Regions from separate parts of the Sphingomonas sp. BL-S-25 genome, predicted to be linked through region 2. Evidence: predicted binding sites of a transcription regulator. Region 2 holds the regulator's gene; each other region holds the start of a gene.
What was found. Region 2 encodes LexA, which represses DNA repair genes until DNA is damaged. Its sites were predicted from a motif close to GTTCCNCNCTTGTTCT; they were not measured.
Positions count from the first base shown of each region.

Region 1: the regulator LexA is predicted to act here: its motif matches at 2,854-2,869, upstream of recA (recombinase RecA).
Region 3: the regulator LexA is predicted to act here: its motif matches at 4,867-4,882, upstream of uvrA (excinuclease ABC subunit UvrA).

Region 1 covers NZ_CM145486.1:4,258,292-4,265,923, reverse strand. The annotation lists gene ACZ1H8_RS20590 (MFS transporter) at 1-387, opposite strand, end outside; gene ACZ1H8_RS20585 (carboxymuconolactone decarboxylase family protein) at 608-1,075, shown strand; gene ACZ1H8_RS20580 (sigma-70 family RNA polymerase sigma factor) at 1,075-1,965, shown strand; gene ACZ1H8_RS20575 (TSUP family transporter) at 2,031-2,804, shown strand; gene recA (recombinase RecA) at 2,946-4,028, shown strand; gene ACZ1H8_RS20565 (glutathione S-transferase family protein) at 4,267-4,932, shown strand; gene ACZ1H8_RS20560 (dicarboxylate/amino acid:cation symporter) at 5,243-6,580, opposite strand; gene ACZ1H8_RS20555 (M24 family metallopeptidase) at 6,668-7,632, shown strand, end outside.
Region 2 covers NZ_CM145486.1:528,174-535,805, reverse strand. The annotation lists gene ACZ1H8_RS02600 (citrate synthase) at 1-192, opposite strand, end outside; gene gltX (glutamate--tRNA ligase) at 213-1,643, opposite strand; gene ACZ1H8_RS02590 (ComEC/Rec2 family competence protein) at 1,672-3,843, shown strand; gene ACZ1H8_RS02585 (2OG-Fe(II) oxygenase) at 3,908-4,546, shown strand; gene ACZ1H8_RS02580 (2OG-Fe(II) oxygenase) at 4,543-5,220, shown strand; gene lexA (transcriptional repressor LexA) at 5,214-5,897, opposite strand; gene ACZ1H8_RS02570 (molybdopterin molybdotransferase MoeA) at 5,957-7,141, opposite strand; gene ACZ1H8_RS02565 (RiPP maturation radical SAM C-methyltransferase) at 7,169-7,632, opposite strand, start outside.
Region 3 covers NZ_CM145486.1:2,840,120-2,847,751, reverse strand. The annotation lists gene dnaK (molecular chaperone DnaK) at 1-1,182, opposite strand, end outside; gene ACZ1H8_RS13660 (copper chaperone PCu(A)C) at 1,343-1,825, shown strand; gene ACZ1H8_RS13655 (PH domain-containing protein) at 1,914-2,357, shown strand; gene ACZ1H8_RS13650 (YcxB family protein) at 2,379-3,071, opposite strand; gene ACZ1H8_RS13645 (hypothetical protein) at 3,128-4,666, opposite strand; gene uvrA (excinuclease ABC subunit UvrA) at 4,890-7,632, shown strand, end outside.

The DNA of each region.
Region 1 (7,632 bases), 810 kb from region 2:
CGACGGTCCGGCAAAGGCGCGCGCCACGCCCAGCAGCGAGGCGATACCGAACAATGCGGGCAGGCTGACCGTTTCGGTCCAGGTCAGCCAGGCGAGGCTGAGCGCGCAGAACGCCTCCAGGGCGACCGCCGCGCGCGCGATCCAGCGCCGGTCGATCCGGTCCGCGACCCAGCCGGCGAACAGCGAGAGCAGCAGTAACGGGATGAACTGCGCCACGCCGATCAGCCCGAGCTGAAATGCCGCTTCCTTGATCCCCATGGTCCGGCGGGCAATGTCATAGACCTGCCAGCCGATGACGATGACCATCGCCATCTGTGCCAGGGTCGAAGCGAAGCGGGCGACCAGATAATAGCGGAAATTGGCAAATCGGAGCGGATGCTGAGCCATGATGCGCCTCTAGGCCTTTCGGCGCGGACCGCAACGCGCGATTTCGTTACCGCGCGTCTTTCCCGGTTGCGTATGGAAAGATGGTCCTCCGCCGGTCTCGCACCGGGAAATTATCGTCGGTTTGTCAGGTGGTTGTGAGAAATCGTCGGGCGCCATGTCACGATTCCCCACTGCCGTCTCGTCATGGCAGCGGGAATGCCCCCGACACAGGATCGTGACGATGACCGAACGCATGAACCCCTATCTCGCCCAGCCGCAGCTGACCCAGCCGCTGATCGACTTCGCGATGACCGCCGCAAAACAGAGCGGGATCGAGCCATCACTGCAGGAGCTGGTGAAGATCCGCGCGTCGCAGCTCAATCACTGCGCCATCTGCCTCCACATGCATGCCCGCGACGCGCGCAAGGCCGGGGAGAGCGAGATGCGCATCGTCATGCTGGACGCATGGCGCGAATCGCCGTTCTATAGCGCGCGGGAACGTGCGGCACTGGCCTCGACCGAGGCGCTGACCCGCTTGACGCCGCATGGCGTGACGGACGAGGATTATGCGATGGTCGAGGCCGAGTTCAGCGAAGCCGAACGGATCAGCCTGACGCTGATGATCGGCGCGATCAACGCGTTCAACCGGATCGGTGCCGGCTTCCGGCTGAGCCATCCGGGCAGCGCGCCGGCACGGGCGGCTGCCTGATGTCGGGCAGGGCAGGGGATCGCGGCGCGAGTGACGCGGCGGTCAGCTTCGATCCGCTGCGTCCCCGGCTCGCCCGGGTCGCCTATCGCATGCTCGGCTCGGTCGCCGATGCCGAGGATGTGGTGCAGGAAGCCTATCTCAAATGGCATGGCACCGATCGCTCGACCATCGTCGAGCCCGAAGCCTGGCTGCGCCGTGTCGTCACTCGCCTGTGCCTCGACCAGCTGAAATCGGCGCGGGTCCGGCGCGAAACCTATGTCGGGCCTTGGCTGCCCGAACCGGTGATCGAGGAGGATGACGGCGAGGTCGAGGACGTGACCCTGCCGCTGCTCCTGGCGCTTGAGCGGCTGTCGCCGCTGGAGCGCGCCGCCTTCCTGCTGCACGACGTCTTCGGCGTCGGCTTCGACGAGATCGCCTCGACCATCGGTCGCGAGCCCGCGGCCTGCCGCCAGCTGGCGACCCGCGCCCGCGCCCATGTCCGCGCCGACCGGCCGCGGTTCGAGGTGAGCGAGCCGCACGGGATGGACATTGCGCGCGCCTTCTTCGCAGCCTCGCGCAGCGGTGACATGAAGGGACTCAGCGCGTTGCTGGCGCACGACGTTGCCATGCATTCGGACGGCGGCGGGGTGCGGCCGGCGGCACCGGCGGTGATCGAGGGCGCCGATCTGGTGGTGAAGCTGCACAAGGGGCTTGCGGTGCTGCTTCGCAAGCAGCCGTCGCAATTGGTGCGCTATGCGCTGATCAACGGCCTTCCCGGCTTCGTGACGCGCGAGGCGGACGGGCTGATCCAGACGACCGCCTTCGACATTCGCGACGGCCGGATCGCGGGCATCTATGTCCAGCGCAATCCGGACAAGCTGAAGCATCTGGAGAGCGCGGCGCTGCATTGACGCGGTTCGGCCGCGGTCCCGATCGGGGCTGGCCGTGGCGGTGCCTGCCGACTATCCGCGCCGCGATGGATCTGTCGTACGAGCTGCTCGCCCTGTTGATGATGGTGGCCCTGGTGTCGGGAACGATCGACGCGATGGCGGGCGGCGGCGGGTTGCTGACCATCCCCGCGCTGATGGCGGTGGGCGTCCCGCCGGTCTCGGCGCTGGCGACCAACAAGCTGCAGAGCAGCATCGGCACCGCCTCGTCCTTCCTTGCTTTCTGGCGGGCGGGTCATGTCGATCTGCGTCGCTTCGCGATTCCCGCCGCCGCGGCCTTTGCCGGCTCGGTTGCGGGCGCCGTCACGGTCCAGCATGTCGATCCGTCGATTCTGGCGGGGCTGGTGCCGGTGTTGCTGATCCTGATGGGGCTCTATTTCCTGCTCGCACCGCCGATGAGCGATGTCGATCGCCGCGCGCGGTTCGGGCCGCTGGGGCTGTCGCTCGCCGTTGCCGGCGTCGGATTCTATGATGGTTTCTTCGGTCCCGGTGCGGGATCCTTCCTGATCACGGCGATGGTGGTGCTGGGCGGGCTGGGGCTGGTGCGGGCGATCGCCAATGCGAAGCTGCTCAACCTGTCGACCAACGTCGCCGGGCTGCTGGCGATGACGGCGGGCGGCAAGGTGATCTGGGTGATCGGCCTGTCGATGGCAGCGGCCAATATCGTCGGCAATCAGCTTGGCGCGCGGCTGGCGATCCGCTTCGGCGGGCGCGGCGTGCGGCCGCTACTGGTCGTGATGTCGGTGGCGCTCACGATCAAATTGCTGGCGGACCCGGCCAACCCGCTGCGCCATCTGTTCTGATCGCACACCCCGCCGGTCCATTCCGGACACTTTTTGTTCCAAAATCTCGGTTCCACTCTTGTTCCGGCGGAACAAATGGAATACGTGGTTTCCAACACGGTTGTACCCACGACCCAAACCGACTAGCGACGGGGACCTCGAATGGCTGCTTCACTCAAGGTGATCGACAACAAGATGGCGACTTCGAACGACCGTCAAAAGGCGCTGGACGCCGCGCTGGCACAGATCGACCGCGCGTTCGGCAAGGGTTCGGCGATGAAGCTGGGCTCGAAGGAGACGATGCAGGTCGAGGCGATCTCGACTGGATCGCTGGGGCTCGACATCGCGCTCGGCGTCGGCGGCCTGCCGCGCGGCCGCGTGATCGAGGTCTATGGACCGGAAAGCTCGGGCAAGACGACGCTGGCGCTCCACGTCATCGCCGAGGCGCAGAAGAATGGCGGCACCGCTGCCTTTGTCGACGCCGAGCATGCGCTCGATCCCGTCTATGCCAAGAAGCTGGGCGTCAACATCGACGAGCTGATCGTGTCGCAGCCGGATACCGGCGAGCAAGCGCTGGAGATCACCGACACGCTGGTCCGCTCGAACGCGATCGACGTGCTGGTGGTCGACTCGGTCGCCGCGCTGGTGCCCCGTGCCGAGATCGAGGGCGAGATGGGCGACAGCCATGTCGGCCTCCAGGCCCGGCTGATGTCGCAGTCGCTGCGCAAGCTGACCGGCTCGATCAGCCGCTCGCGCTGCATGGTGATCTTCATCAACCAGCTGCGCATGAAGATCGGTGTGATGTACGGCAATCCGGAAACCACGACCGGCGGCAACGCGCTGAAATTCTACGCTTCGGTCCGCCTCGACATCCGCCGTACCGGCCAGATCAAGGACCGCGACGACATCATCGGCAACGCGACCCGCGTGAAGGTGGTGAAGAACAAGGTCGCCCCGCCGTTCAAGCAGGTCGAATTCGACATCATGTATGGCGAGGGTATTTCGAAGATCGGCGAGATCCTCGACCTCGGCGTGAAGGCCGGTCTGGTCGAGAAGTCGGGCGCCTGGTTCAGCTATGACAGCGTCCGCATCGGCCAGGGCCGCGAGAATGCGAAGAACTTCCTGAAGGAAAATACCGAGCTTTGCGCCCGGCTGGAAGCCGCGATCCGCAACCGCACCGCCCAGGTGGCCGAAGAGATGATGACCGGCCCCGACGCGGATGACGGCGACGACGACGATCTCTGAGTAGGGCAGGGGCGGCCGAGCGCCGTCCCGCCTTCTCCCGACAGTTTCGGCCGCGCCGGCATGCTCGTGCCGGCGGTGGTCACGGGACCCGTCCCATCGGGAAGCCCGGCGCCCGCCCGCGCCGGGCTCTCGGTGTTGGCGGGAGGCGGTGTTTAGGACGTGCGGCACGCGGGCCTCGGACACGTCGACAATGGTTACGGCTTCGCTAGGCTGCCTGCAAAGGCCAAGGAGTCGCAACATGACGATCACCGTGCATCATCTGGAAAATTCGCGCTCTCAGCGGGTGCTGTGGCTGCTCGAGGAACTGGGGCTGCCCTACACGGTCATGCGCTATGAGCGGGACAAGGCGACGATGCTGGCGCCGCCTCAGCTTCGCCAGGTCCATGCTCTGGGCAAGTCACCGGTGATCACCGATGACGGACAGACGATCGCCGAGACCGGTTCGGTCATCGAGTATCTGGTCGAGAAGGCCGATGGCCGGCTAGGCGCGCCGGGCGGTCGCGTCGATGCGCTACGCTACCGCCACTTCCTCCATTATGCCGAAGGCTCGCTGATGCCGGTGCTGTTCGTCACGCTGGTGCTCGGCAAGGTCCCGCTGCTGGGCAAGGTCGCGCTCAAGAAATTCCGGCCGATGGTCGACGTCCATCTCGACTGGATCGAGTCGGAACTGGCGACCCGCCAATGGTTCGCCGGCGACGAATTCACCGCGGCCGATGTGATGATGAGCTTCCCGCTCGAGGCAGCGGTGACGCGATCGGGCGCGACCGAAGGCCGCCCGGCGATCAAGGCCTGGCTCGACCGCATCCACGCCCGCCCGGCCTATCAGGCAGCGCTGGAGAAGGGCGGGCCTTACGCCTATGCCTTAGGTTCAGGTCGAGAACCGGGCAGCCACATAGCGGGGTAGCGGACTCCGACGTCACCAAAAGCTCGCCGATTAGGCCTTGAGAGGCCCAAACGATTAAGGCCCCCAAATCCTCTCCCGGAGGGAGAGGGGGACCATGCGCAGCATGGTGGAGAGGGAGTTGCCTCAAACGGGACCTGCGTTGGTGGGAAATCCCTCTCCACCGCTTCGCGGTCCCCCTCTCCCTCGGGCAGAGGATTGTCGCTTTGGATCGACGCGTCAGCGATATCGAACTGGCTGCGCGCGGGGCCACTTCCCCAAACTATCCGATATCGTTCAGCCTCGAAGTCCCGAGAAGCGGTCCCGCCGCAAATCACCCCCGCGGCGTCTCGCCATAATCCTCGAACTTGTCGACCTCCGGCGTCACCGGCGTACCGGTCGCGGGGACGATATCCATGTCGGGCGGCTGCGGCGTGTCGAGCTGGCCTTCCCAGCGGGCGACGACCGCGGCGGCCACGGCATTGCCGACGACGTTGGTCGCGGTGCGGCCCATGTCGAGGAAATGGTCGACCGCCAGGATCAGCAGGATGCCCGCCTCCGGAATGTCGAAGTGCGACAGCGTGCCGGTGATGACGACCAGGCTGGCGCGCGGCACGCCGGCGATGCCCTTGCTGGTGATCATCAGCATCAGCAGCATGGTGATCATCGTGCCCCAGTCGAGCTGGATGCCATAGGCCTGGGCGATGAAGATCGACGCGAAGGTCATGTACATCATCGAGCCGTCGAGATTGAACGAATAGCCCAGCGGCAGGACGAAGCTGGCAATCTTGGGCGGGACGCCGAACCGGTCGAGCGCGTCGAGCGTGCGCGGATAGGCGGCCTCGGACGATGCGGTCGAGAAGCCGAGCAGGATCGGATCGCGCAGGTAGCGGAACAGCGTGCCCGTGCGCCGGCCGATGACGAGGTAGCAGGCGCCCAGCAGCACCGCCCACAGCACGACCAGGCCGATATAGAAGCTGCCCATGAAATAGGCGAGCTGGCCGACCACGCCGAACCCCTTTGTCGCCAGCGTGCGCGCGACGGCGCAGAACACCGCGATCGGCGCGAACAGCATGACATAGCCGGTCACGGTCAGCATGACCGACACCAGAGCCTCCATCCCGCGCACGATCGGCGCGCCCTTTTCCCCCACCGCGGCCAGGCCGACGCCGAAGAACAGCGAGAAGATGACGATCTGGAGAATGTCGTTCTTCGCCATCGCGTCGATGGCGGAGGTGGGGATCAGGTGGATGAAGAATTTCGCGGCATCGAAGCCGGAGCGGTCGACCCCGCTGGCGGCATCGCGCGCGGGCAAAGCCAGGTTCACCCCGACGCCCGGCTCGAGCAGATTGACCAGCAACAGGCCCAGCGTCAGCGAGACCAGGCTGGCGGTCACGAACCACAGGAACGCCTTCAGCCCGACCCGGCCGATCGCGCCGCCGCCGCCCATATGGGCGATGCCGACGACCAGCGTCGAGACCACCAGCGGCGCAATGATCATCTTGATCAGATGCAGGAACATCTGGGTCGGGATGTCGAGATAATAGGCGATGTCGGCCAGTTGGCTGGAGCCTGCGCCGCCATTGTCGTCCAGGCTGATGTTCAGAACCCAGCCGATCAGCCCGCCGAAAATCAGGCCGGCGAGAATGAACCAGGTTAGTCGCTTGCCCACTCGGGATCCCCTTTACACACGTGCGCGCAAGGAAGGGGATTGTTGTCGCCGGGTCAAGGACCGTATCGCGGCACCAGGAGGAACCCGATGACCCTGACCCGACGCTCGCTGATCGCCGCTGCCGCCACCTTGCCCTTGCTCGGCGTCCCGTCGCTGCTGCGCGCAGCGGAGCCGGATCTCGACGCGCTGCAGGACCTCACTCGCGGTGCGGTGCCGATCGGTCCCGACGAGCGCGCGCGGCGCGTCGCCCGGGCCCAGGCGCTGATGAAGGCGAACGGGATCGGCGCGGTGCTGATCGAGCCGGGGTCCTCGCTGATCTACTTCACCGGGGTGCGCTGGAGCCGCAGCGAGCGGCTGACCGCCGCGATCCTGCCGGTCGAGGGCGAGCCCTGCATCGTCACCCCATTCTTCGAGGAGCCCTCGGTGCGCGAATCGCTCGGCATTCCGGCCGAGGTGCGCGTCTGGCAGGAGCATGAGGATCCGCTGGCGGTCGTGGCCGGCTTCCTGACGGACCGGCGCTTGGCGACCCGCCCGGTCGGAATCGAGGAAACGGTGCGCTATTTCGCGGTCGCGGGGCTGCAGCGCGCGCTGCCCACCGCCAGGCTGGTCCCGGCCAATCCGGTCGTGCGCGGCTGCCGGATGATCAAGACTCCGGCCGAGATCGCGCTGATGCAGCTGGCGACCGACGTGACGATCGCCGCCTATCGCTTCACAATGCCCAGGATCGAGGCGGGCATGACCCCGGCACAGATCGGCGCGCTGATGAATGCGGCGACGGCGAAACTGGGCGGACGGCCCGAATTCGCGCTGGTCCTGCTGGGCGAGGCGGCCGCCTATCCGCACGGATCGGGCAAGCCTCAGGAAGTTCGCCGTGGCGAGATCGTGCTGATGGACTGCGGCTGCACCGTCCAGGGCTATCAGGCCGATGTCTCGCGCAGCTTCGCCTTCGGCGAGGCGATCGCGGAACAGCGCAAGGTCTGGGACCAGATGCGCCGCGGCCAGCAGATCGCCTTCGATGCCGCGCGCATCGGCGCGACCGCCGGCAGCGTCGA
Region 2 (7,632 bases):
GAGCAGCACGCCCTCGTCGCCGTCGATATAGGTCAGGCCCGATTCGCAGCTGGCGGTCGAGGTGAAGCCCGGGTCGTAGGTGAACATCCCGGTCTTGCCGTACAGCTTGCGGATGTCGACGACGTCGGGACCAACGCTGCCGGAGAGGACGGGATAATCAGCTTCCCCGATCTTGAGCGTGGTGTCCGTCATGGTCAGTCCTTTCATTATCTTCAGACGGTGGTGTCGATCTGGTCGGCAATCCGTCCAAGGCTTTCTTCGCGGCCCAGCAGCACGAGAACGTCGAAGATGCCGGGGGAGGTCTTTCGGCCGGTCAGTGCAGCACGAAGCGGCTGCGCGACGGCGCCCAGTTTGACCCCTGCATCCTCGGCGACCTTGCGTACCGCCGTTTCGAGCGCTTCCGTATCCCAGCTTTGCGCGGCGTCAAGCGCGGCATGAAGCTGGGCCAGCAGCCCCCTCGCGCCGCCGTCTAGCAGAGCCTTGGCGGCGTCGTCCAATTCCAGTGGGCGGGTGCGAAACAGGAAGGCTGCACCATCGGCCAACTCGATGAGATTCGCGGCCCGCGGCTTCAGCTCGCCCATGCTGCGACGCAGCAGGCCGAGCTGCGATTCGCTGAGTTCGAACGGAAAGCGCGCGGCGACCAGATCGGCGAGGCGATCATTGTCCGCCTCGCGGATATAGTGACCGTTCAGGTTCTCGAGCTTCTTCAGATCGAACCGGCTTGGTGATTTTCCGACACCCGTCAGGTCGAACCATTCGATCGCCCGATCGCGGCTGATGATTTCGTCATCGCCGTGGCCCCAGCCCAGGCGGAGCAGGTAATTGCCCAGCGCCTCGGGCAGGATGCCCAATTCGTCGCGATAGGCGTCGACGCCCAGCGCGCCGTGGCGCTTGGACAGCTTCGCACCGTCCGCACCATGGATCAGCGGGATGTGGGCATAGGTCGGCTCAGGCCAGCCCATCGCGCGATAGATCGGCAGCTGGCGAAAGGCGTTGTTCAAATGATCGTCGCCGCGAATGACATGGGTGACCCCCATGTCGTGATCGTCGACCACCACCGCAAGCATATAGGTCGGCGTTCCGTCGGACCGAAGTAACACCAGATCGTCGATCTCGCTGTTCTGGACGGTCACCTCGCCCTGGACCAGGTCGTGGATCGTCGTCGCGCCCTCGGTCGGCGCCTTCAACCGGACGACATAGGGCTTGCCCGCTTCGTTCGGCACCTGATCGCGCCAGGGCGAGCGGATGCGCAGCGGCTTCTTCGCCGCCTCCGCCTCGGCACGCATCGCCGCCAGTTCGTCCTGCGTCAGGTAGCAGCGATAGGCCGCACCCTTCTCGACCATCTCGTTGGCAACGGCGGCGTGGCGCTCGGCGCGGGCGAACTGATAGACTTCGTCGCCGTCCCAATCGAGGCCGAGCCAGCGCATTCCATCGAGAATGGCTGCAATCGCGGGCTGCGTGGACCGCGCGCGATCGGTATCCTCGATGCGCAGCAGGAACTTGCCGCCATGATGGCGCGCGAAGAGCAGGTTGAACAGCGCGGTGCGGGCGCCGCCGATATGGAGGTATCCCGTGGGGGACGGCGCAAAGCGCGTGACGATGGTGGTGCCGGCGGTGGTGCCGGTCTCAGATGATGCGCTCAACCGCGCCTGCTCCCAGACTTGAAATCATATGGCCAGTTCAGCCGCCGAGGCCCCTAGCACGGGGTTAGCCGCCCTTCAAACGACAGTGCGGCACTGGGGTTTCACCGGCTTTTCGATAATCGAACGCTGGCTGGAGGCTGAGCGCGAGCAACTGGTGCTGTGGATACCCGTCGCACTAGGCGCCGGAATCACCGCCTGGTTCCTGCTGCCGGGGCCGGAGCAATGGCTTGCCTTTGTCGGTGCGGCGGCGGCGCTGGCGCTGGTCGGGGTCGCGCTCCCGGCAGGTGGTCGGCTGGGCAGGGCGGTGATCGTCCTCGCGCTGGGCCTCGCGCTCGGTTGCAGCTGGGTCTGGTGGCGTGCCGATCGCGTCGCAGCACCCGTGCTGGCGCGACCGGCGGTGGTGGCCTTCGACGCGCGGGTCGAGCGGCTCGAGCAATTGCCGGCGCGCGATCTCGTCCGACTGCGCCTGGCGCCGGTCGATCGCGCCGACCTGCCGCCGCTCGTCCGCGTCAATCTGGCGGAGACCGAGGTGCCCGCGGGGCTGACGCGGGGCAGCGTCGTCCGGCTTCGCGCCCGGCTGATGCCGCCGCCCCCGCCCGCCGTACCCGGCGCCTATGACTTTGCCCGTGTCGCCTGGTTCGACGGCATCGGCGCGACCGGTCGCGGCTTTGCACCCGTGACGATCGTCTCGGGCGGCGGTGAGGGCGGCCATGATCTCCGCACCCGCCTGTCGGCACATATCCAGTCGCGGATCGAGGGGAGCGCCGGCGGCATCGCCAGTGCGCTCGCGACCGGCGATCGCGGCGCGATATCCGACGAGGATTCGGAGGCGATGCAGCGCTCGGGCCTCGCACACCTCCTGTCGGTCAGCGGCCTTCACGTCACCGCCGTCACGGCAGGCACGATGCTCGTGGTGCTGCGCCTGCTGGCGCTCAGTCCCTGGCTGGCACTGCGGTTGCGCCTGCCGCTGGTCGCCGCGGGTGCGGGCGCGGCCGCTGCGATCGGCTACACCTTGCTGACCGGCGCCGAGGTTCCGACGATCCGCTCCTGCGCGGCGGCGCTGCTCGTCCTGCTCGCGCTCAGCCTCGGGCGGGAGGCGATCACGCTCAGGCTCGTCGCCACGGGCGCCTGTTTCGTCCTGCTGCTCTGGCCCGAGGCGCTGGCCGGGCCGAGCTTCCAGCTCAGCTTCGCCGCGGTCACCGCGATCGTCGCGCTGCACGAAAATCGTGTCGTGCGCCGATGGTTCGAGCGGCGTGAGGGCGAGGGGCGGGCGCGGCGGCTGGCGCGCGGCCTCGCCTCGCTGCTGCTGACCGGCATCGCGGTCGAACTGGCGCTGATGCCGCTGGCTTTGTTCCACTTTCACAAGGCCGGACTGTACGGCGCGCTGGCCAATATCGTCGCGATCCCGCTGACCACCTTCGTCATCATGCCGCTCGAGGCGCTGGCCTTGCTGCTCGATCTGGTCGGCCTCGGCGCGCCGGTCTGGTGGCTGACCGCGCAGGCGCTGAACCTGTTGCTGTGGATCGCCCGCACCGTATCCTTGGCGCCGGGCGCGGTGGCCGCGCTGCCGGCAATGCCGATGGCTGCCTTCGCGCTCTGCGTCGCCGGCGGGCTCTGGCTCGCCTTGTGGCGGACGCGCGTGCGGCTAATCGGTGCGGTGCCGCTGGCGATCGGCATGGTCTGGGCGCTGATGACGCCGCCGCCCGACCTGCTGGTGACCAGCGACGGGCGGCACCTTGCGGTCCGCACCGCCAATGGCGGGATGGCGCTGCTGCGCGACCGGGCAGGCGATTATATGCGCGACATCCTGGCCGAGAATGGCGGCGAGCAAGCGCTGGCGCTGCTCGGCGAGGAGCCGGCGGCGCGCTGCAGTCCCGATGTCTGTGCGATCGATGTCGCGGCAGGCGCACGCCGCTGGCGGGTGGCGGCAACGCGCAGCGCCTATCATCTGCCTTGGACGGAGATGTCGGCACTGTGCGCGCGAAGCGACATCGTGATCAGCGACCGGCGACTGCCGCGGGGCTGCACGCCGCGCTGGCTGAAGCTCGACCGCGCGATGCTGGCGCGGACCGGCGGGGTGGCGATCCGCTTTTCCGACGGCCATGTCGCCACGGTCAGTCGCGGAACGCAGCATCCATGGCTTGACCCGCCCCGGGTGATGCCGCCACGACAGCGGACACCCCGTCGGAGAGGCGATTGATGCGAGCGCTTGCTTTTGAACCGTCGATGCGATCGGCCGTCGCGGTTCCGGCGGGGGCGGGGCGGTGACCAATCCGCTCGACCGCGTGCCGCCGCACCTCGTTGTCGCCGACTTCTTGCCGGCCGAGGACCATGCCGCGCTGATCGACTGGACGCTGGCGAACCAGGCGCGGTTCGAGCCGTCGGGGCTGGGGCGTGAGCGTGCGCTCGATACCGGCTTCCGCAACTCGTTGAGCCTGAGAGGCGAAGGGCCCCGGCCGTGGATGGCGCCGCTGACGGAGAGGATAAGGCCGCTGGTACCGCACTGGTGCGCGGCGCTTGGCATCGCGCCCTTCACGATCGACCAGATCGAGTTCGACATGGTCGCCTATAATGACGGCGCCTTCTATCGCCGCCATGTCGACACCGGCGTGGGCGGCGGGCGAACGCCGCAGCCTGGATCCGCCGCCTTCCGCATGATCACCGCGGTCTATTATTTTCACCGCGAGCCGAAGCGGTTCCAGGGCGGGGCGCTGCGCCTCCATTCGCTGGCGCACGACATTTCCTATGGTGACGTGCCCCCGACGCAGAACAGCCTGGCGATCTTCCCGGCCTGGGCGCGGCACGAGGTCATGCCGGTCGCCTGTCCGTCGCGCGACTTCGCCGACTCGCGCTTCGCGATCAATTGCTGGGTGCGCCGGGCAGCGGCCGGGACAGCGGCATGAACCTGCTTCAGCGGCCGCCGATCCATACCCGCCGCGATGATGTCCTGCCCCAGGACGAGCATGCCGCATTGCTCGACTGGGCGCTCGCCAACGAGGCGACGCTGTCGGAATCCCGCGTCGGCAAGGGCCAGGTCAGCGGCGAGAGTCGGCGCGCGCGCAGCTTCTATGGCAGTGCGGAGTGGAAACGGACCAGCGTCGCTCATATCGATGCGCTGCTGCCTGGCATTCTTGCCGATCTGGGCATGGCGCATTTCCGTCGCGACGGGTTCGAGATCGAGATGGTCGTCTATGGCGATGGGGGCCATATCCGCCCGCATCACGACACCGCCACCGGCCTCAGCCGCCATCCGCATGACCGGGTGGTGACGATCGTCTATCATTTCCACCGGGAGCCGCAGGGCTATTCGGGCGGCACGTTGCGGCTGTTGGCCAAGATGCCGGGCGCCGACGGCAGGCGCGCCCATGTCGATCTGGAGCCGCGGCAGAACGGGCTGATCGCCTTTCCCAGCCTGGCGATCCACGAGGTACTGCCGGTCAGCGTACCGTCCGGGCGCTTCGAGGACTCACGCTTCGGGATCAATTTCTGGGCGCAGCGCCATTATCGCGATCCGGCGACGGCACCAGGTGCTGCCGCCGCCGACCCGATCGGGGCCGGCGGCGAACAGGATCAGTAGCGGCGCAGCAATCCGGCAAGCTTGCCCTGGATACGCACCTGGCCGGGCGCGTAGCGCTGCGGCGAATAGTCGCGATTGGCGGGATCGAGCCGGACCATCGACCCTTCCTTGCGGAAGAATTTCAGCGTCGCCTCGACCTCGTCGATCAGGGCGACGACGATCTCGCCGTCCCGCGCGCTCTCCGTCTTGCGGATCAGCGCATAGTCACCGTCGAGAATGCCGGCCTCGACCATCGAATCCCCGGCCACTTCGAGCGCATAATGCTCGCCCGCACCCAGCAGCGCGGCGGGAACCGGAAGCATCGACGATCCCTCCAGCGCTTCGATCGGCGTACCGGCGGCGATCCGGCCGTGCAGCGGGATTTCGAGCACATCATTGGCCGGCTCGCGAACCCGCGGGGCCAGGGCGACGACATTGTCCTCGACCGGAGCCTTGGCAGCGGGCGCCGACTTGGTCTCTCCGCGCTCCGGCATCTTGATGACTTCCAGCGCGCGGGCACGATTGGCGAGGCGGCGGATGAAGCCACGCTCCTCCAGCGCCGAGATCAGGCGATGAACCCCCGACTTGGACTTGAGATCGAGCGCTTCCTTCATTTCCTCGAACGACGGCGAGACGCCGGTATCGTTGAGACGGTCGTTGATGAAGCAGATCAGCTCGTGCTGCTTGCGGGTGAGCATGCCCCGGGTCCTCTCGTTGGAACAGACTGGGAACGTTTATGCAATGTTCCGGAAGCGTGTCAAGCGATATCGAGGATCGCCACCGGCGCACCTGCCTCGATCGCGGGCGCATGGGGCTCGCGGAGGATCAGGCAGTCGGCGCGGGCGAGGGTGCGCAGCATCGAACTGTCCTGGATCGTCGACGCGAAAGCGCGGCCGTCGACCAGCGCGCCGCGCAGATAATCGGTGCGGTGGTCGTTGGCGGGCAGCGCGTCGCCCGCGGTCACGATCCGCGGCTCCGGGAAGGGACGCGCGGCGCCCGACAGGTGCGCGACCAGCGGGCGCACGAACAACTGGGTGGTGACGAAGGCGGAGACGGGATTGCCCGGCAGGCCGAGCAGCACCGCATTGCCCAGCCGTCCGGCCATCATCGGCTTGCCGGGCCTAAGCGCGATCCGCCAGAAATCGATCGTCGCCCCCGCCGCCTCCAGCGCGGGCCGCACCAGATCGTGGTCGCCGACCGAGGCGCCGCCGGTGGTGACGAGCAGGTGGGCATCGACCGACCGGAACGCGGCTTCCAGCACTTCGGCGCGGTCGGGCAGGATGCCGAGATCGATCAGCTCGACCGGCAGTCCGGCAAGCTGCGCCGCAAGCATCAGCCTGTTGGTCTCGGGCAGCTGGCCGGGTGCCAGCGTCGTGCCCGGTTCGACCAGCTCGTCGCCGGTCGCGGCATAGGCGACGCGCACCCGGCGCCGCACCGGCAACGTCGCATGCCCCGCCACGCCGACAAGTGCCAGCCGCTGCGGCGTCAGCCGCTCGCCGGCGCCGATCAGCAGGTCGCCGTCGGTGAAGTCCAGCCCGCGCCGGCGCACATTGCGGCCGCGGTGTCGCGGGCCTTCCCCGTCCAGATGGAGCGCCGCGCCGTCGCGCCGCGCTTCTTCCTGGACCAGCACGCTGTCGGTGCCCTGCGGCAAGGCGGCGCCGGTAAATATCCGCACGGCCTGGCCGGGTTCGACCGGCTGGTCGAAGCGGTGGCCAGCGGCGCTCTCGCCCGTCACCTGCCACGGCCCCGGCATGTCGTCGAACCGGATGGCATAGCCGTCCATCGCCGACAGGTCGGCATCCGGCTGGGTGCGCAGCGCCACGATGTCGGCCGCTGCCCAGCGGCCATGCGCCTGCGCCAGGGGGACGGTCTCGACATCGACCGGGGAGGCGAGGGCGATCAGCCGCTGGTGCGCATCCGCCACGGGAAGAAGGGCTGCCATCCGGTCAGCCGTGGCACAGATCGCCGGTCAGGCGAAGCCGGTTTCCGCGATCGCATCCGCCTTGCGCGCGGTCCAGGCGGGAAGCGGGACCTCATGCTGCCAGCGCGTCCCCTCGGGCAGCGGCAGCGCGACCAGCCGCTCGCCCGCCTCGAAGAGCAGTGCCAGCTGGTCGAGCCGCTCCAGCGCCTGCCGCCCATCCCCGCCATGGCCGGCGAAGCGCGCCAGCAGCCGGTCGCGCGGGATCGGCTCGCGCATCGCCTCCAGCATTGCGGCGGCGATGCCGGTCACCCGGTAATGCTGCGGCTCCGCGCCGCGCGTGTCCAGGATCGACAAGCCGTCCGCCTCGGCGCGCCAGGACAGTACGACCTCCCGCTGGCGCTGAAGGTCCTTCCAGCGATCGACCGTCGCATCGATCCGGCGATAGAGCGCCTGGAGTTCCGGCGCATTCTCGAACGGGCGCTCGAAATAATAGCAATAGCTGGCCAGGTCGA
Region 3 (7,632 bases), 2.2 Mb from region 2:
CAGCGACAGCGGGGTCACGTCGAGCAACAGCACGTCCTTGACGTCGCCCTGGAGCACGCCGGCCTGGACCGCCGCACCGATCGCGACGACCTCATCGGGGTTCACGCCGGTGTGCGGCTCCTTGCCGAAGAAGTCCTTCACGACCTGACGGACGCGCGGCATGCGGGTCATGCCGCCGACCAGCACGACTTCGTCGATCTGGGCGGACTTCACGCCGGCATCGGCCAGCGCCTTGCGGCACGGTTCGAGCGTGCGCTGGACCAGATCCTCGACCAGACGCTCCAGTTCGGCGCGGGTCAGCGTCTTCACCAGATGCTTCGGCCCATTGGCGTCGGCAGTGATGAAGGGCAGGTTCACCTCGGTGCTCTGCGCCGACGACAGCTCGATCTTCGCCTTTTCGGCAGCTTCCTTGAGGCGCTGCAGAGCCAGCTTGTCCTTGGTGAGGTCGATACCCTCTGCCTTCTTGAACTCGTCGGCCAGGAACTGGACGATCTTCGAGTCGAAGTCCTCGCCACCCAGGAAGGTGTCGCCGTTGGTCGCCTTCACTTCGAACACGCCGTCGCCGATCTCGAGGACCGAGATGTCGAACGTGCCGCCGCCGAGGTCGTAGACGGCAATGGTCTTGCCGTCATTCTTCTCGAGGCCATAGGCGAGCGCGGCCGCGGTCGGCTCGTTGATGATGCGAAGCACCTCGAGCCCAGCGATCTTGCCGGCGTCCTTGGTCGCCTGGCGCTGCGCGTCGTTGAAATATGCGGGAACGGTGATCACCGCCTGGGTGACCGTCTCGCCAAGATAGCTCTCGGCGGTTTCCTTCATCTTCTGCAGGATGAAGGCCGAGATCTGGCTGGGCGAATAATCCTCGCCGCCCGCCGTGACCCAGGCATCGCCATTGGAGCCGCGCGCGATGGTGTAGGGCACCAATTCGGTGTCCTTCTTGGTCACAGGATCGTCGAAGCGACGGCCGATCAGGCGCTTCACCGCGAAGATGGTGTTGTCGGGGTTCGTCACCGCCTGGCGCTTGGCCGGCTGGCCGATCAGACGCTCGCCATCCTTGGCGAACGCGACGATCGACGGCGTGGTGCGTGCACCCTCCGCATTCTCGATGACCTTGGGCTTGCCGCCCTCCATCACCGCAACGCACGAGTTGGTCGTGCCGAGATCAATACCGATTACTTTAGCCATGGTCCCTCGTTGGCCCCTCACTACGAATTGCAATTCAAACCCGGCCCGCGTCCCAGAAGAGGCGGCGCAGGCGCTAACCGGAGGTCGATATAGGTGGGCTTACGCTTGCCGCAAGGCGGACGCACATCTAGGGCGTTTCACGGATTGGGAGAGCGTGGAAATGCGTGCTTTTGCGGGCCTTGTCGCCCTGACGATGCTGGCAGCCTGCCAGCAGCAACCGGTCGAGACCAAGGCTGACGGCGCCTGGGTGCGGCTGCCCGCGGTCTCCGGCAACCCCGGCGCCGCCTATTTCACGATTCGCGGCGGCAGCGAGCCGACGACGCTGGTGGCGGTGAAGGCGCCCTTCGCGGTGCGCGCCGAACTGCACGAGACCATGAAGGCGGGCGGCGATGCGGCATCGCACGACGGTCATGCCGGCATGAAGGGCGGCGCCATGTCGATGCAGCCGGTCAAGGACGTGCCGGTGCCGGCGCGCGGCACGGTCGAGTTCGCGCCGGGCGGCAAGCATGTCATGCTGTACGACATCGGCCCGGCGGTGAAGGCGGGCGAGCGCGCGCCGATCACGCTGAGCTTCGCCGACGGCAAGACGATCGAGGTCAAGGCGATCGTGGTGGCCGCAGGCGACCCGGCACCGCGCGACTGAGCGACCGCGCGCGCCGCCACGGCCCGCAATGGTTGATGCGGCCGGCACACACGCTATCCTGATGTCGGTGCAGCGAGGGAGTCAGCGCATGCCGAACGTGATCGACCGGTTTCGCTCTTCAACCTGGGGATGGCTGCGCGGCAGCCTTGCCGGATGGGGCACGCTGCTGCTGTGCCTGGTGCTCGTCGGCTTCGTCATCATCCTGGTGAAATGGATCGCGAACCTGTCGACGACCTATGAGCTGACCGACGACCGGCTGATCCTGCACAAGGGCATCTTCACCAAGTCGATCGACGAGATCGAGCTCTACCGCGTGAAGGATGTCCGCATCGACTTTTCGCTGATCAACCAATGGGCGGATATCGGCACGCTCACCATCGCCTCGTCCGACGAGACCACGCGTGACGGCGACCTGGTGATTCGCGACGTCGATCAGGCGCGGGCGCGGCGCGAGACGCTGCGCGACCTGGTCAACACGGCGCGACGCAGCCGCGGCGTGCGCGAGATCGACATGGTGCGCGAGGATTTCTGAACCGGAGCCGCCGCGCGGGGTCTAGCGGAAGGCGCGCGCCAGCACCCGCTGTTCGTCGGTCCGGTAGCGCCAGCCCTGCGGCACCTCGGCCGCCGTCAGCCGGGCGATGAGCGCCTCGCCCCTGCCCTCACCGAGCGCGGCGGCAGGGATCGGCAGCGGCTCATATTGGTCGAGGTAGAGGATCAGCCCGGCATCGGTCGCGATCCAGCCATGCAGGTCGCGCCAGGCATAGCTGCCGAAGCCCTCGCTGCCCGATACGATCAGCGTGGTATCGGTCCACTGAACGCGACGTCGCCCCGGGCGCTTCCACTGGGCATAGGCGCGAGGCAGATGTCGCCAGCTCAGGCGGTAATGGACGATTCCCCCCAGCGCGATGATCGCCGCCAGCAGGATGAAGGCGGGTATCGCCAGCATGAACGCGCCGGCGCCCCATTGCAGGCCGGTCATCAGCGATCCGGTCTGGGCCCGGCGCACGAGGATGACCGACAGGGTGACGAAGGCGATGAGGCCGGCATAGATCCGCCACCGCTCCAGCGCGCTGGCGAGCAGCCATTGCAGGATCGGCGGCTCCTCAGGCCGTCCGTCCGCCACCGCAACCTCAAGCGCGCGGCGATACTCAGCCACGGTGACGTCGAACGCATCGCTTTCGCAGCGGTCGTTCGACGCACTTGGCATTGCGGTTCGGCCCGAAGCGACCGGCTGTTCGTCGTTCATCCCCGCGTCCCCGGCGTCATCGCATGGCGCGACTTGGCCGGGGTTGTGCATGTCTGTCACCGATCATCGGACCGGCGGGTATTGCCCTCGACCCGCGCCGGGCGCGGCTGTGGTGCAGCGCGCGGCGGCGGGGGCGGTGCCGCCCGTGGCGGGGGCGGCGGCGGAGGTGCAGCCCGCGGCGGCGGCGGAGGGGGCGGCGCCTGATAGCGCGGCGGCGCGGGCTGCGCCGACGGGGCAGGGCGTGCCGGCGGCTGGTAGCCGGGCCGCGGTGCAGGGCTCATCCCGCCGCGAGGCCGACTGAAGTCCGGGCGCGGCGCGCGTTCGGGACCGCCCTCGCTGCCGCGCGGATCGAAGCGCGGTCGCGTCGGGCGCGGCATTCCGGGCTGTGGCGCCGGACGCGGCGACGCGGCGGGCGGCGGCCCGGACGGCGTGTCCGATGGCATTGGCGGCTGCACCCCCGGCTGGCCCGGCGGCAGTCCGGGTCGCGGCGTCGGGCGCGGGCCACCCCAGCCCGGGCGATCCGGCCGGACCGGACGATCAGGACGCACCCAGCCCCCGGGACGGCCAGGCTGCCCCGGACCGGCATTGGGCCGGTCAGGACGGTCGGGACCATCAGGCTCGCCGGGCCGAACGGGACGGCCTGGACGCCCCGGCCGGTCGGGACGCACCCAGCCGGGCGGACGCACGCCGGTATCGGCAGGCGGAAGTGCGGGCACCGTTCCGGGCTGCTGGCCGTCGGGTACGCGCGGCGGAAGCGGCGGGCGCCCGGGGCGGCCCGGCCGGCCCGGTGGGCGCGTCGGCCTGCCCGGAAGCGTGGTGCCGGGCGGTGGCGGGACGAAACGGCCCGGGGGCGGACCGCGCCAACCGCCATGGCCCCAGCGCCCGAAGCGCTCCCACATTTCGGCGCGACGGATCCGCTCCTGCCGCCAGCGATCGCGATGCGCGATGGCGCGCGCATTGCGGCGGAAATTGCGCCATTGCGGGATCTGTTCGCGACCATAGACCCAGTCGTCGTTCCAGGCCCACAGGCTGGGGCTGAACAGGATCCAGTTGTTCACCTGGACGTCCTGCCACTGGTCGCGCCGCGCCATGTCACGCTTCAATCGGCGCCCGCGCTCATAGCCGCGCACGGCGTCGACCAGATAGGGCGTGGCGACATCGCGCGGCATTGCCTCGCCATCCGCACCATACACGACGGCGACCTGCCCCTCGATGAAGCCGAAGCTCATCTCCGGATCGCGGACCAGGAACGGCGCATCGGATCCGCTCTCGAAATAATAGCTGTGAAGGCCGTCGTCCCGCTGTTCGACCAGCAATAGCGAGCCGTCCTCGAGCGTCCACGCCCAGGGCGCTCCGTCCGAGACATTGAAGGTCGCGTCGGGCGGCGACTCGCCGATCGCGTCGCTCATCGCCTCGGCGCGGTCGATCCATTCATAGGTGTCGAAATTGGCAAGATCCGCCCATGACGGCGCCGCCTGCAGCGCGGGCATGCCGTAATCATAGCCATAGTCGATCGGCGTACATGCCGACAACGCCACCGCCGCCGTCATGACGCCGAATGCGAAGATCAGCCTCTTGCCTCTGCCTTGCACCATCGCCCTCGCCTCTCTCCTGCCCGCTTCACTCTAGCTAGAGCCCACGCCGATGAACTGTGACTGAAGATCGATCAGTCGAAGTCTTCACCCCGTCGCCGCCGAACCGAATTCGCGGACTCGCCCGAACGCCGCATCCCCGGGAAATCACGCAACTGGCGAACGGGGTCCACCGTTCCTATCTCCAGTCTGGCATTCCCTTCAGAACAAAGATAGAACTACCGGCATGGCACTCACCACCATTTCCGTCCGCGGCGCGCGCGAGCATAATCTCAAGGGAGTCGATATCGACATCCCGCGCGACACGCTGACGGTGATCACCGGCCTGTCGGGTTCCGGCAAGTCGTCGCTCGCGTTCGACACCATCTATGCCGAAGGCCAGCGCCGCTATGTCGAGTCGCTGTCGGCCTATGCCCGCCAGTTTCTCGAGCTGATGCAGAAGCCCGATGTCGACCATATCGAGGGCCTGTCGCCAGCGATCTCGATCGAGCAGAAGACGACGTCGCGCAATCCGCGCTCGACGGTCGCGACGGTGACCGAGATCTACGACTATATGCGCCTGCTCTGGGCGCGGGTCGGCGTTCCCTATTCCCCGGCGACCGGCCTGCCGATCTCGGCGCAGACGGTCAGCCAGATGGTCGACCGGGTCCTCGCCCTGCCCGAGGGAACGCGGCTGCTGCTGCTCGCACCGGTCGTGCGCGGCCGCAAGGGCGAGTATCGCAAGGAACTGGCCGAATGGCAGAAGGCAGGCTTCCAGCGTGTCCGCATCGACGGCGAGATGTACCTGATCGAGGAAGCGCCGGCGCTCGACAAGAAGTACAAGCACGACATCGAGGTGGTGGTCGATCGACTGGTGGTCGGCGGCGACATCGCGACCCGGCTCGCCGAAAGCTTCGAGACGGCGCTGAAGCTGGCCGAAGGACTGGCCTATGTCGATCTGGTCGACGGCACGGTCGCCGAGACGACCGGATCCAGCGTGCGCGAGGCGCGGCAGGAATTCCAGGTCGAGGGCGCGACCAGCCTGGGGTCGATGAAGGGCGCGGGCATCCCCGACAACCGCATCGTCTTTTCCGAGAAGTTCGCCTGCCCGGTCAGCGGCTTCACGATCGTCGAGATCGAGCCGCGGCTCTTCTCGTTCAATGCGCCGCAGGGCGCCTGCCCGGCCTGTGACGGACTGGGCGAGAAGCTGATCTTCGACGAGGATCTGGTCGTCCCGAACCATGAGCTGACGATCAAGAAGGGCGCGATCGTACCCTGGGCCAAGTCGAACCCGCCCAGCCCCTATTACATGCAGGTGCTCGGCAGCCTGGCGCGCGAGTTCGGCTTCAACCTCGAGACACCGTGGAAGGACCTGCCGGGCGAGGTGAAGCTGATCATCCTGCACGGCACCGGCGGCAAGCCGGTCACGCTGACCTTCATCGACGGCAAGAAGAGCTACGACGTCCGCAAGCCGTTCGAGGGCGTCATCGGCAATCTTAACCGCCGCATGCTTCAGACCGAAAGCGCCTGGATGCGCGAGGAGCTGAGCAAATATCAGGCGGCGCATCCGTGCGAGACCTGCCATGGCGCGCGACTGAAGCCCGAGGCGCTGGCGGTGAAGGTCGCCGGCGAGGACATCAGCCATGCGACCCGCCTGTCGGTGGTCGATGCGCTTGAGTGGTTCAAGGCGCTGCCGGCGCATCTGACCGATCAGCAGCGCGAGATCGCGCGCGCGATCCTGAAGGAGATCGACGAGCGGCTCGGCTTCCTCAACAATGTCGGGCTCGACTATCTCAATCTCAACCGGACCAGCGGTACGCTGTCGGGCGGAGAGAGCCAGCGCATCCGGCTGGCCAGCCAGATCGGGTCCGGCCTGTCGGGTGTCCTGTACGTGCTCGACGAGCCGTCGATCGGCCTGCACCAGCGCGACAATGACATGCTGCTCGCCACGCTGCGGCGGCTGCGCGACCTGGGCAATACCGTGCTGGTCGTCGAGCATGACGAGGATGCGATCCGCACCGCCGACTATGTCATCGACATGGGGCCGGGCGCGGGCGTCCATGGCGGCCAGGTCGTGGCGCAGGGGACGCTGGACGAGGTGCTTGCGACCGAGGGCAGCGTCACCGCCGATTATCTCAACGGCACCCGCGAGGTGCCCGTTCCGGCCAAGCGCCGCAAGGGTACCGGCAAGAAGCTGACGGTCCACAATGCGACGGCCAACAACCTGACCGGCGTGACCGCCAGCATCCCGCTGGGCACCTTCACCTGCATCACCGGAGTGTCGGGATCGGGCAAGTCGAGCTTCACGATCGACACCCTCTATGCCGCCGCGGCGCGGACGCTGAACGGCGCCCGGGTGCTGGCGGGCAAGCATGACAAGATCACCGGGCTCGAGCATCTCGACAAGGTCATCGACATCGACCAGTCGCCGATCGGCCGCACGCCGCGATCAAACCCGGCGACCTATACCGGCGCCTTCACCGCGATCCGCGATTGGTTCGCCGGCCTGCCCGAGGCGCAGGCGCGCGGCTACAAGCCCGGCCGGTTCAGCTTCAACGTCAAGGGTGGCCGGTGCGAGGCATGCCAGGGCGACGGCGTGCTGAAGATCGAGATGCACTTCCTGCCCGACGTCTACGTCACGTGCGACGTGTGCCACGGCGCGCGCTACAATCGCGAGACGCTGGAGGTGAAGTTCAAGGGCAAGAGCATCGCCGACGTGCTGGACACGACGGTCGAGGACGCGGTCGAGTTCTTCAAGGCGGTGCCGCCGATCCGCGACAAGATGGCGATGCTCGCCGAAGTCGGCCTGGGCTATGTCAAGGTCGGGCAGCAGGCGACCACCCTGTCGGGCGGCGAGGCGCAGCGCGTCAAGCTGGCCAAGGAACTGGCGCGGCGCGCCACGGGTAACACGCTGTACATCCTCGACGAGCCGACCACTGGCCTGCATTTCGAGGATGTGCGTAAATTGCTCGAAGTGCTGCATGCGCTGG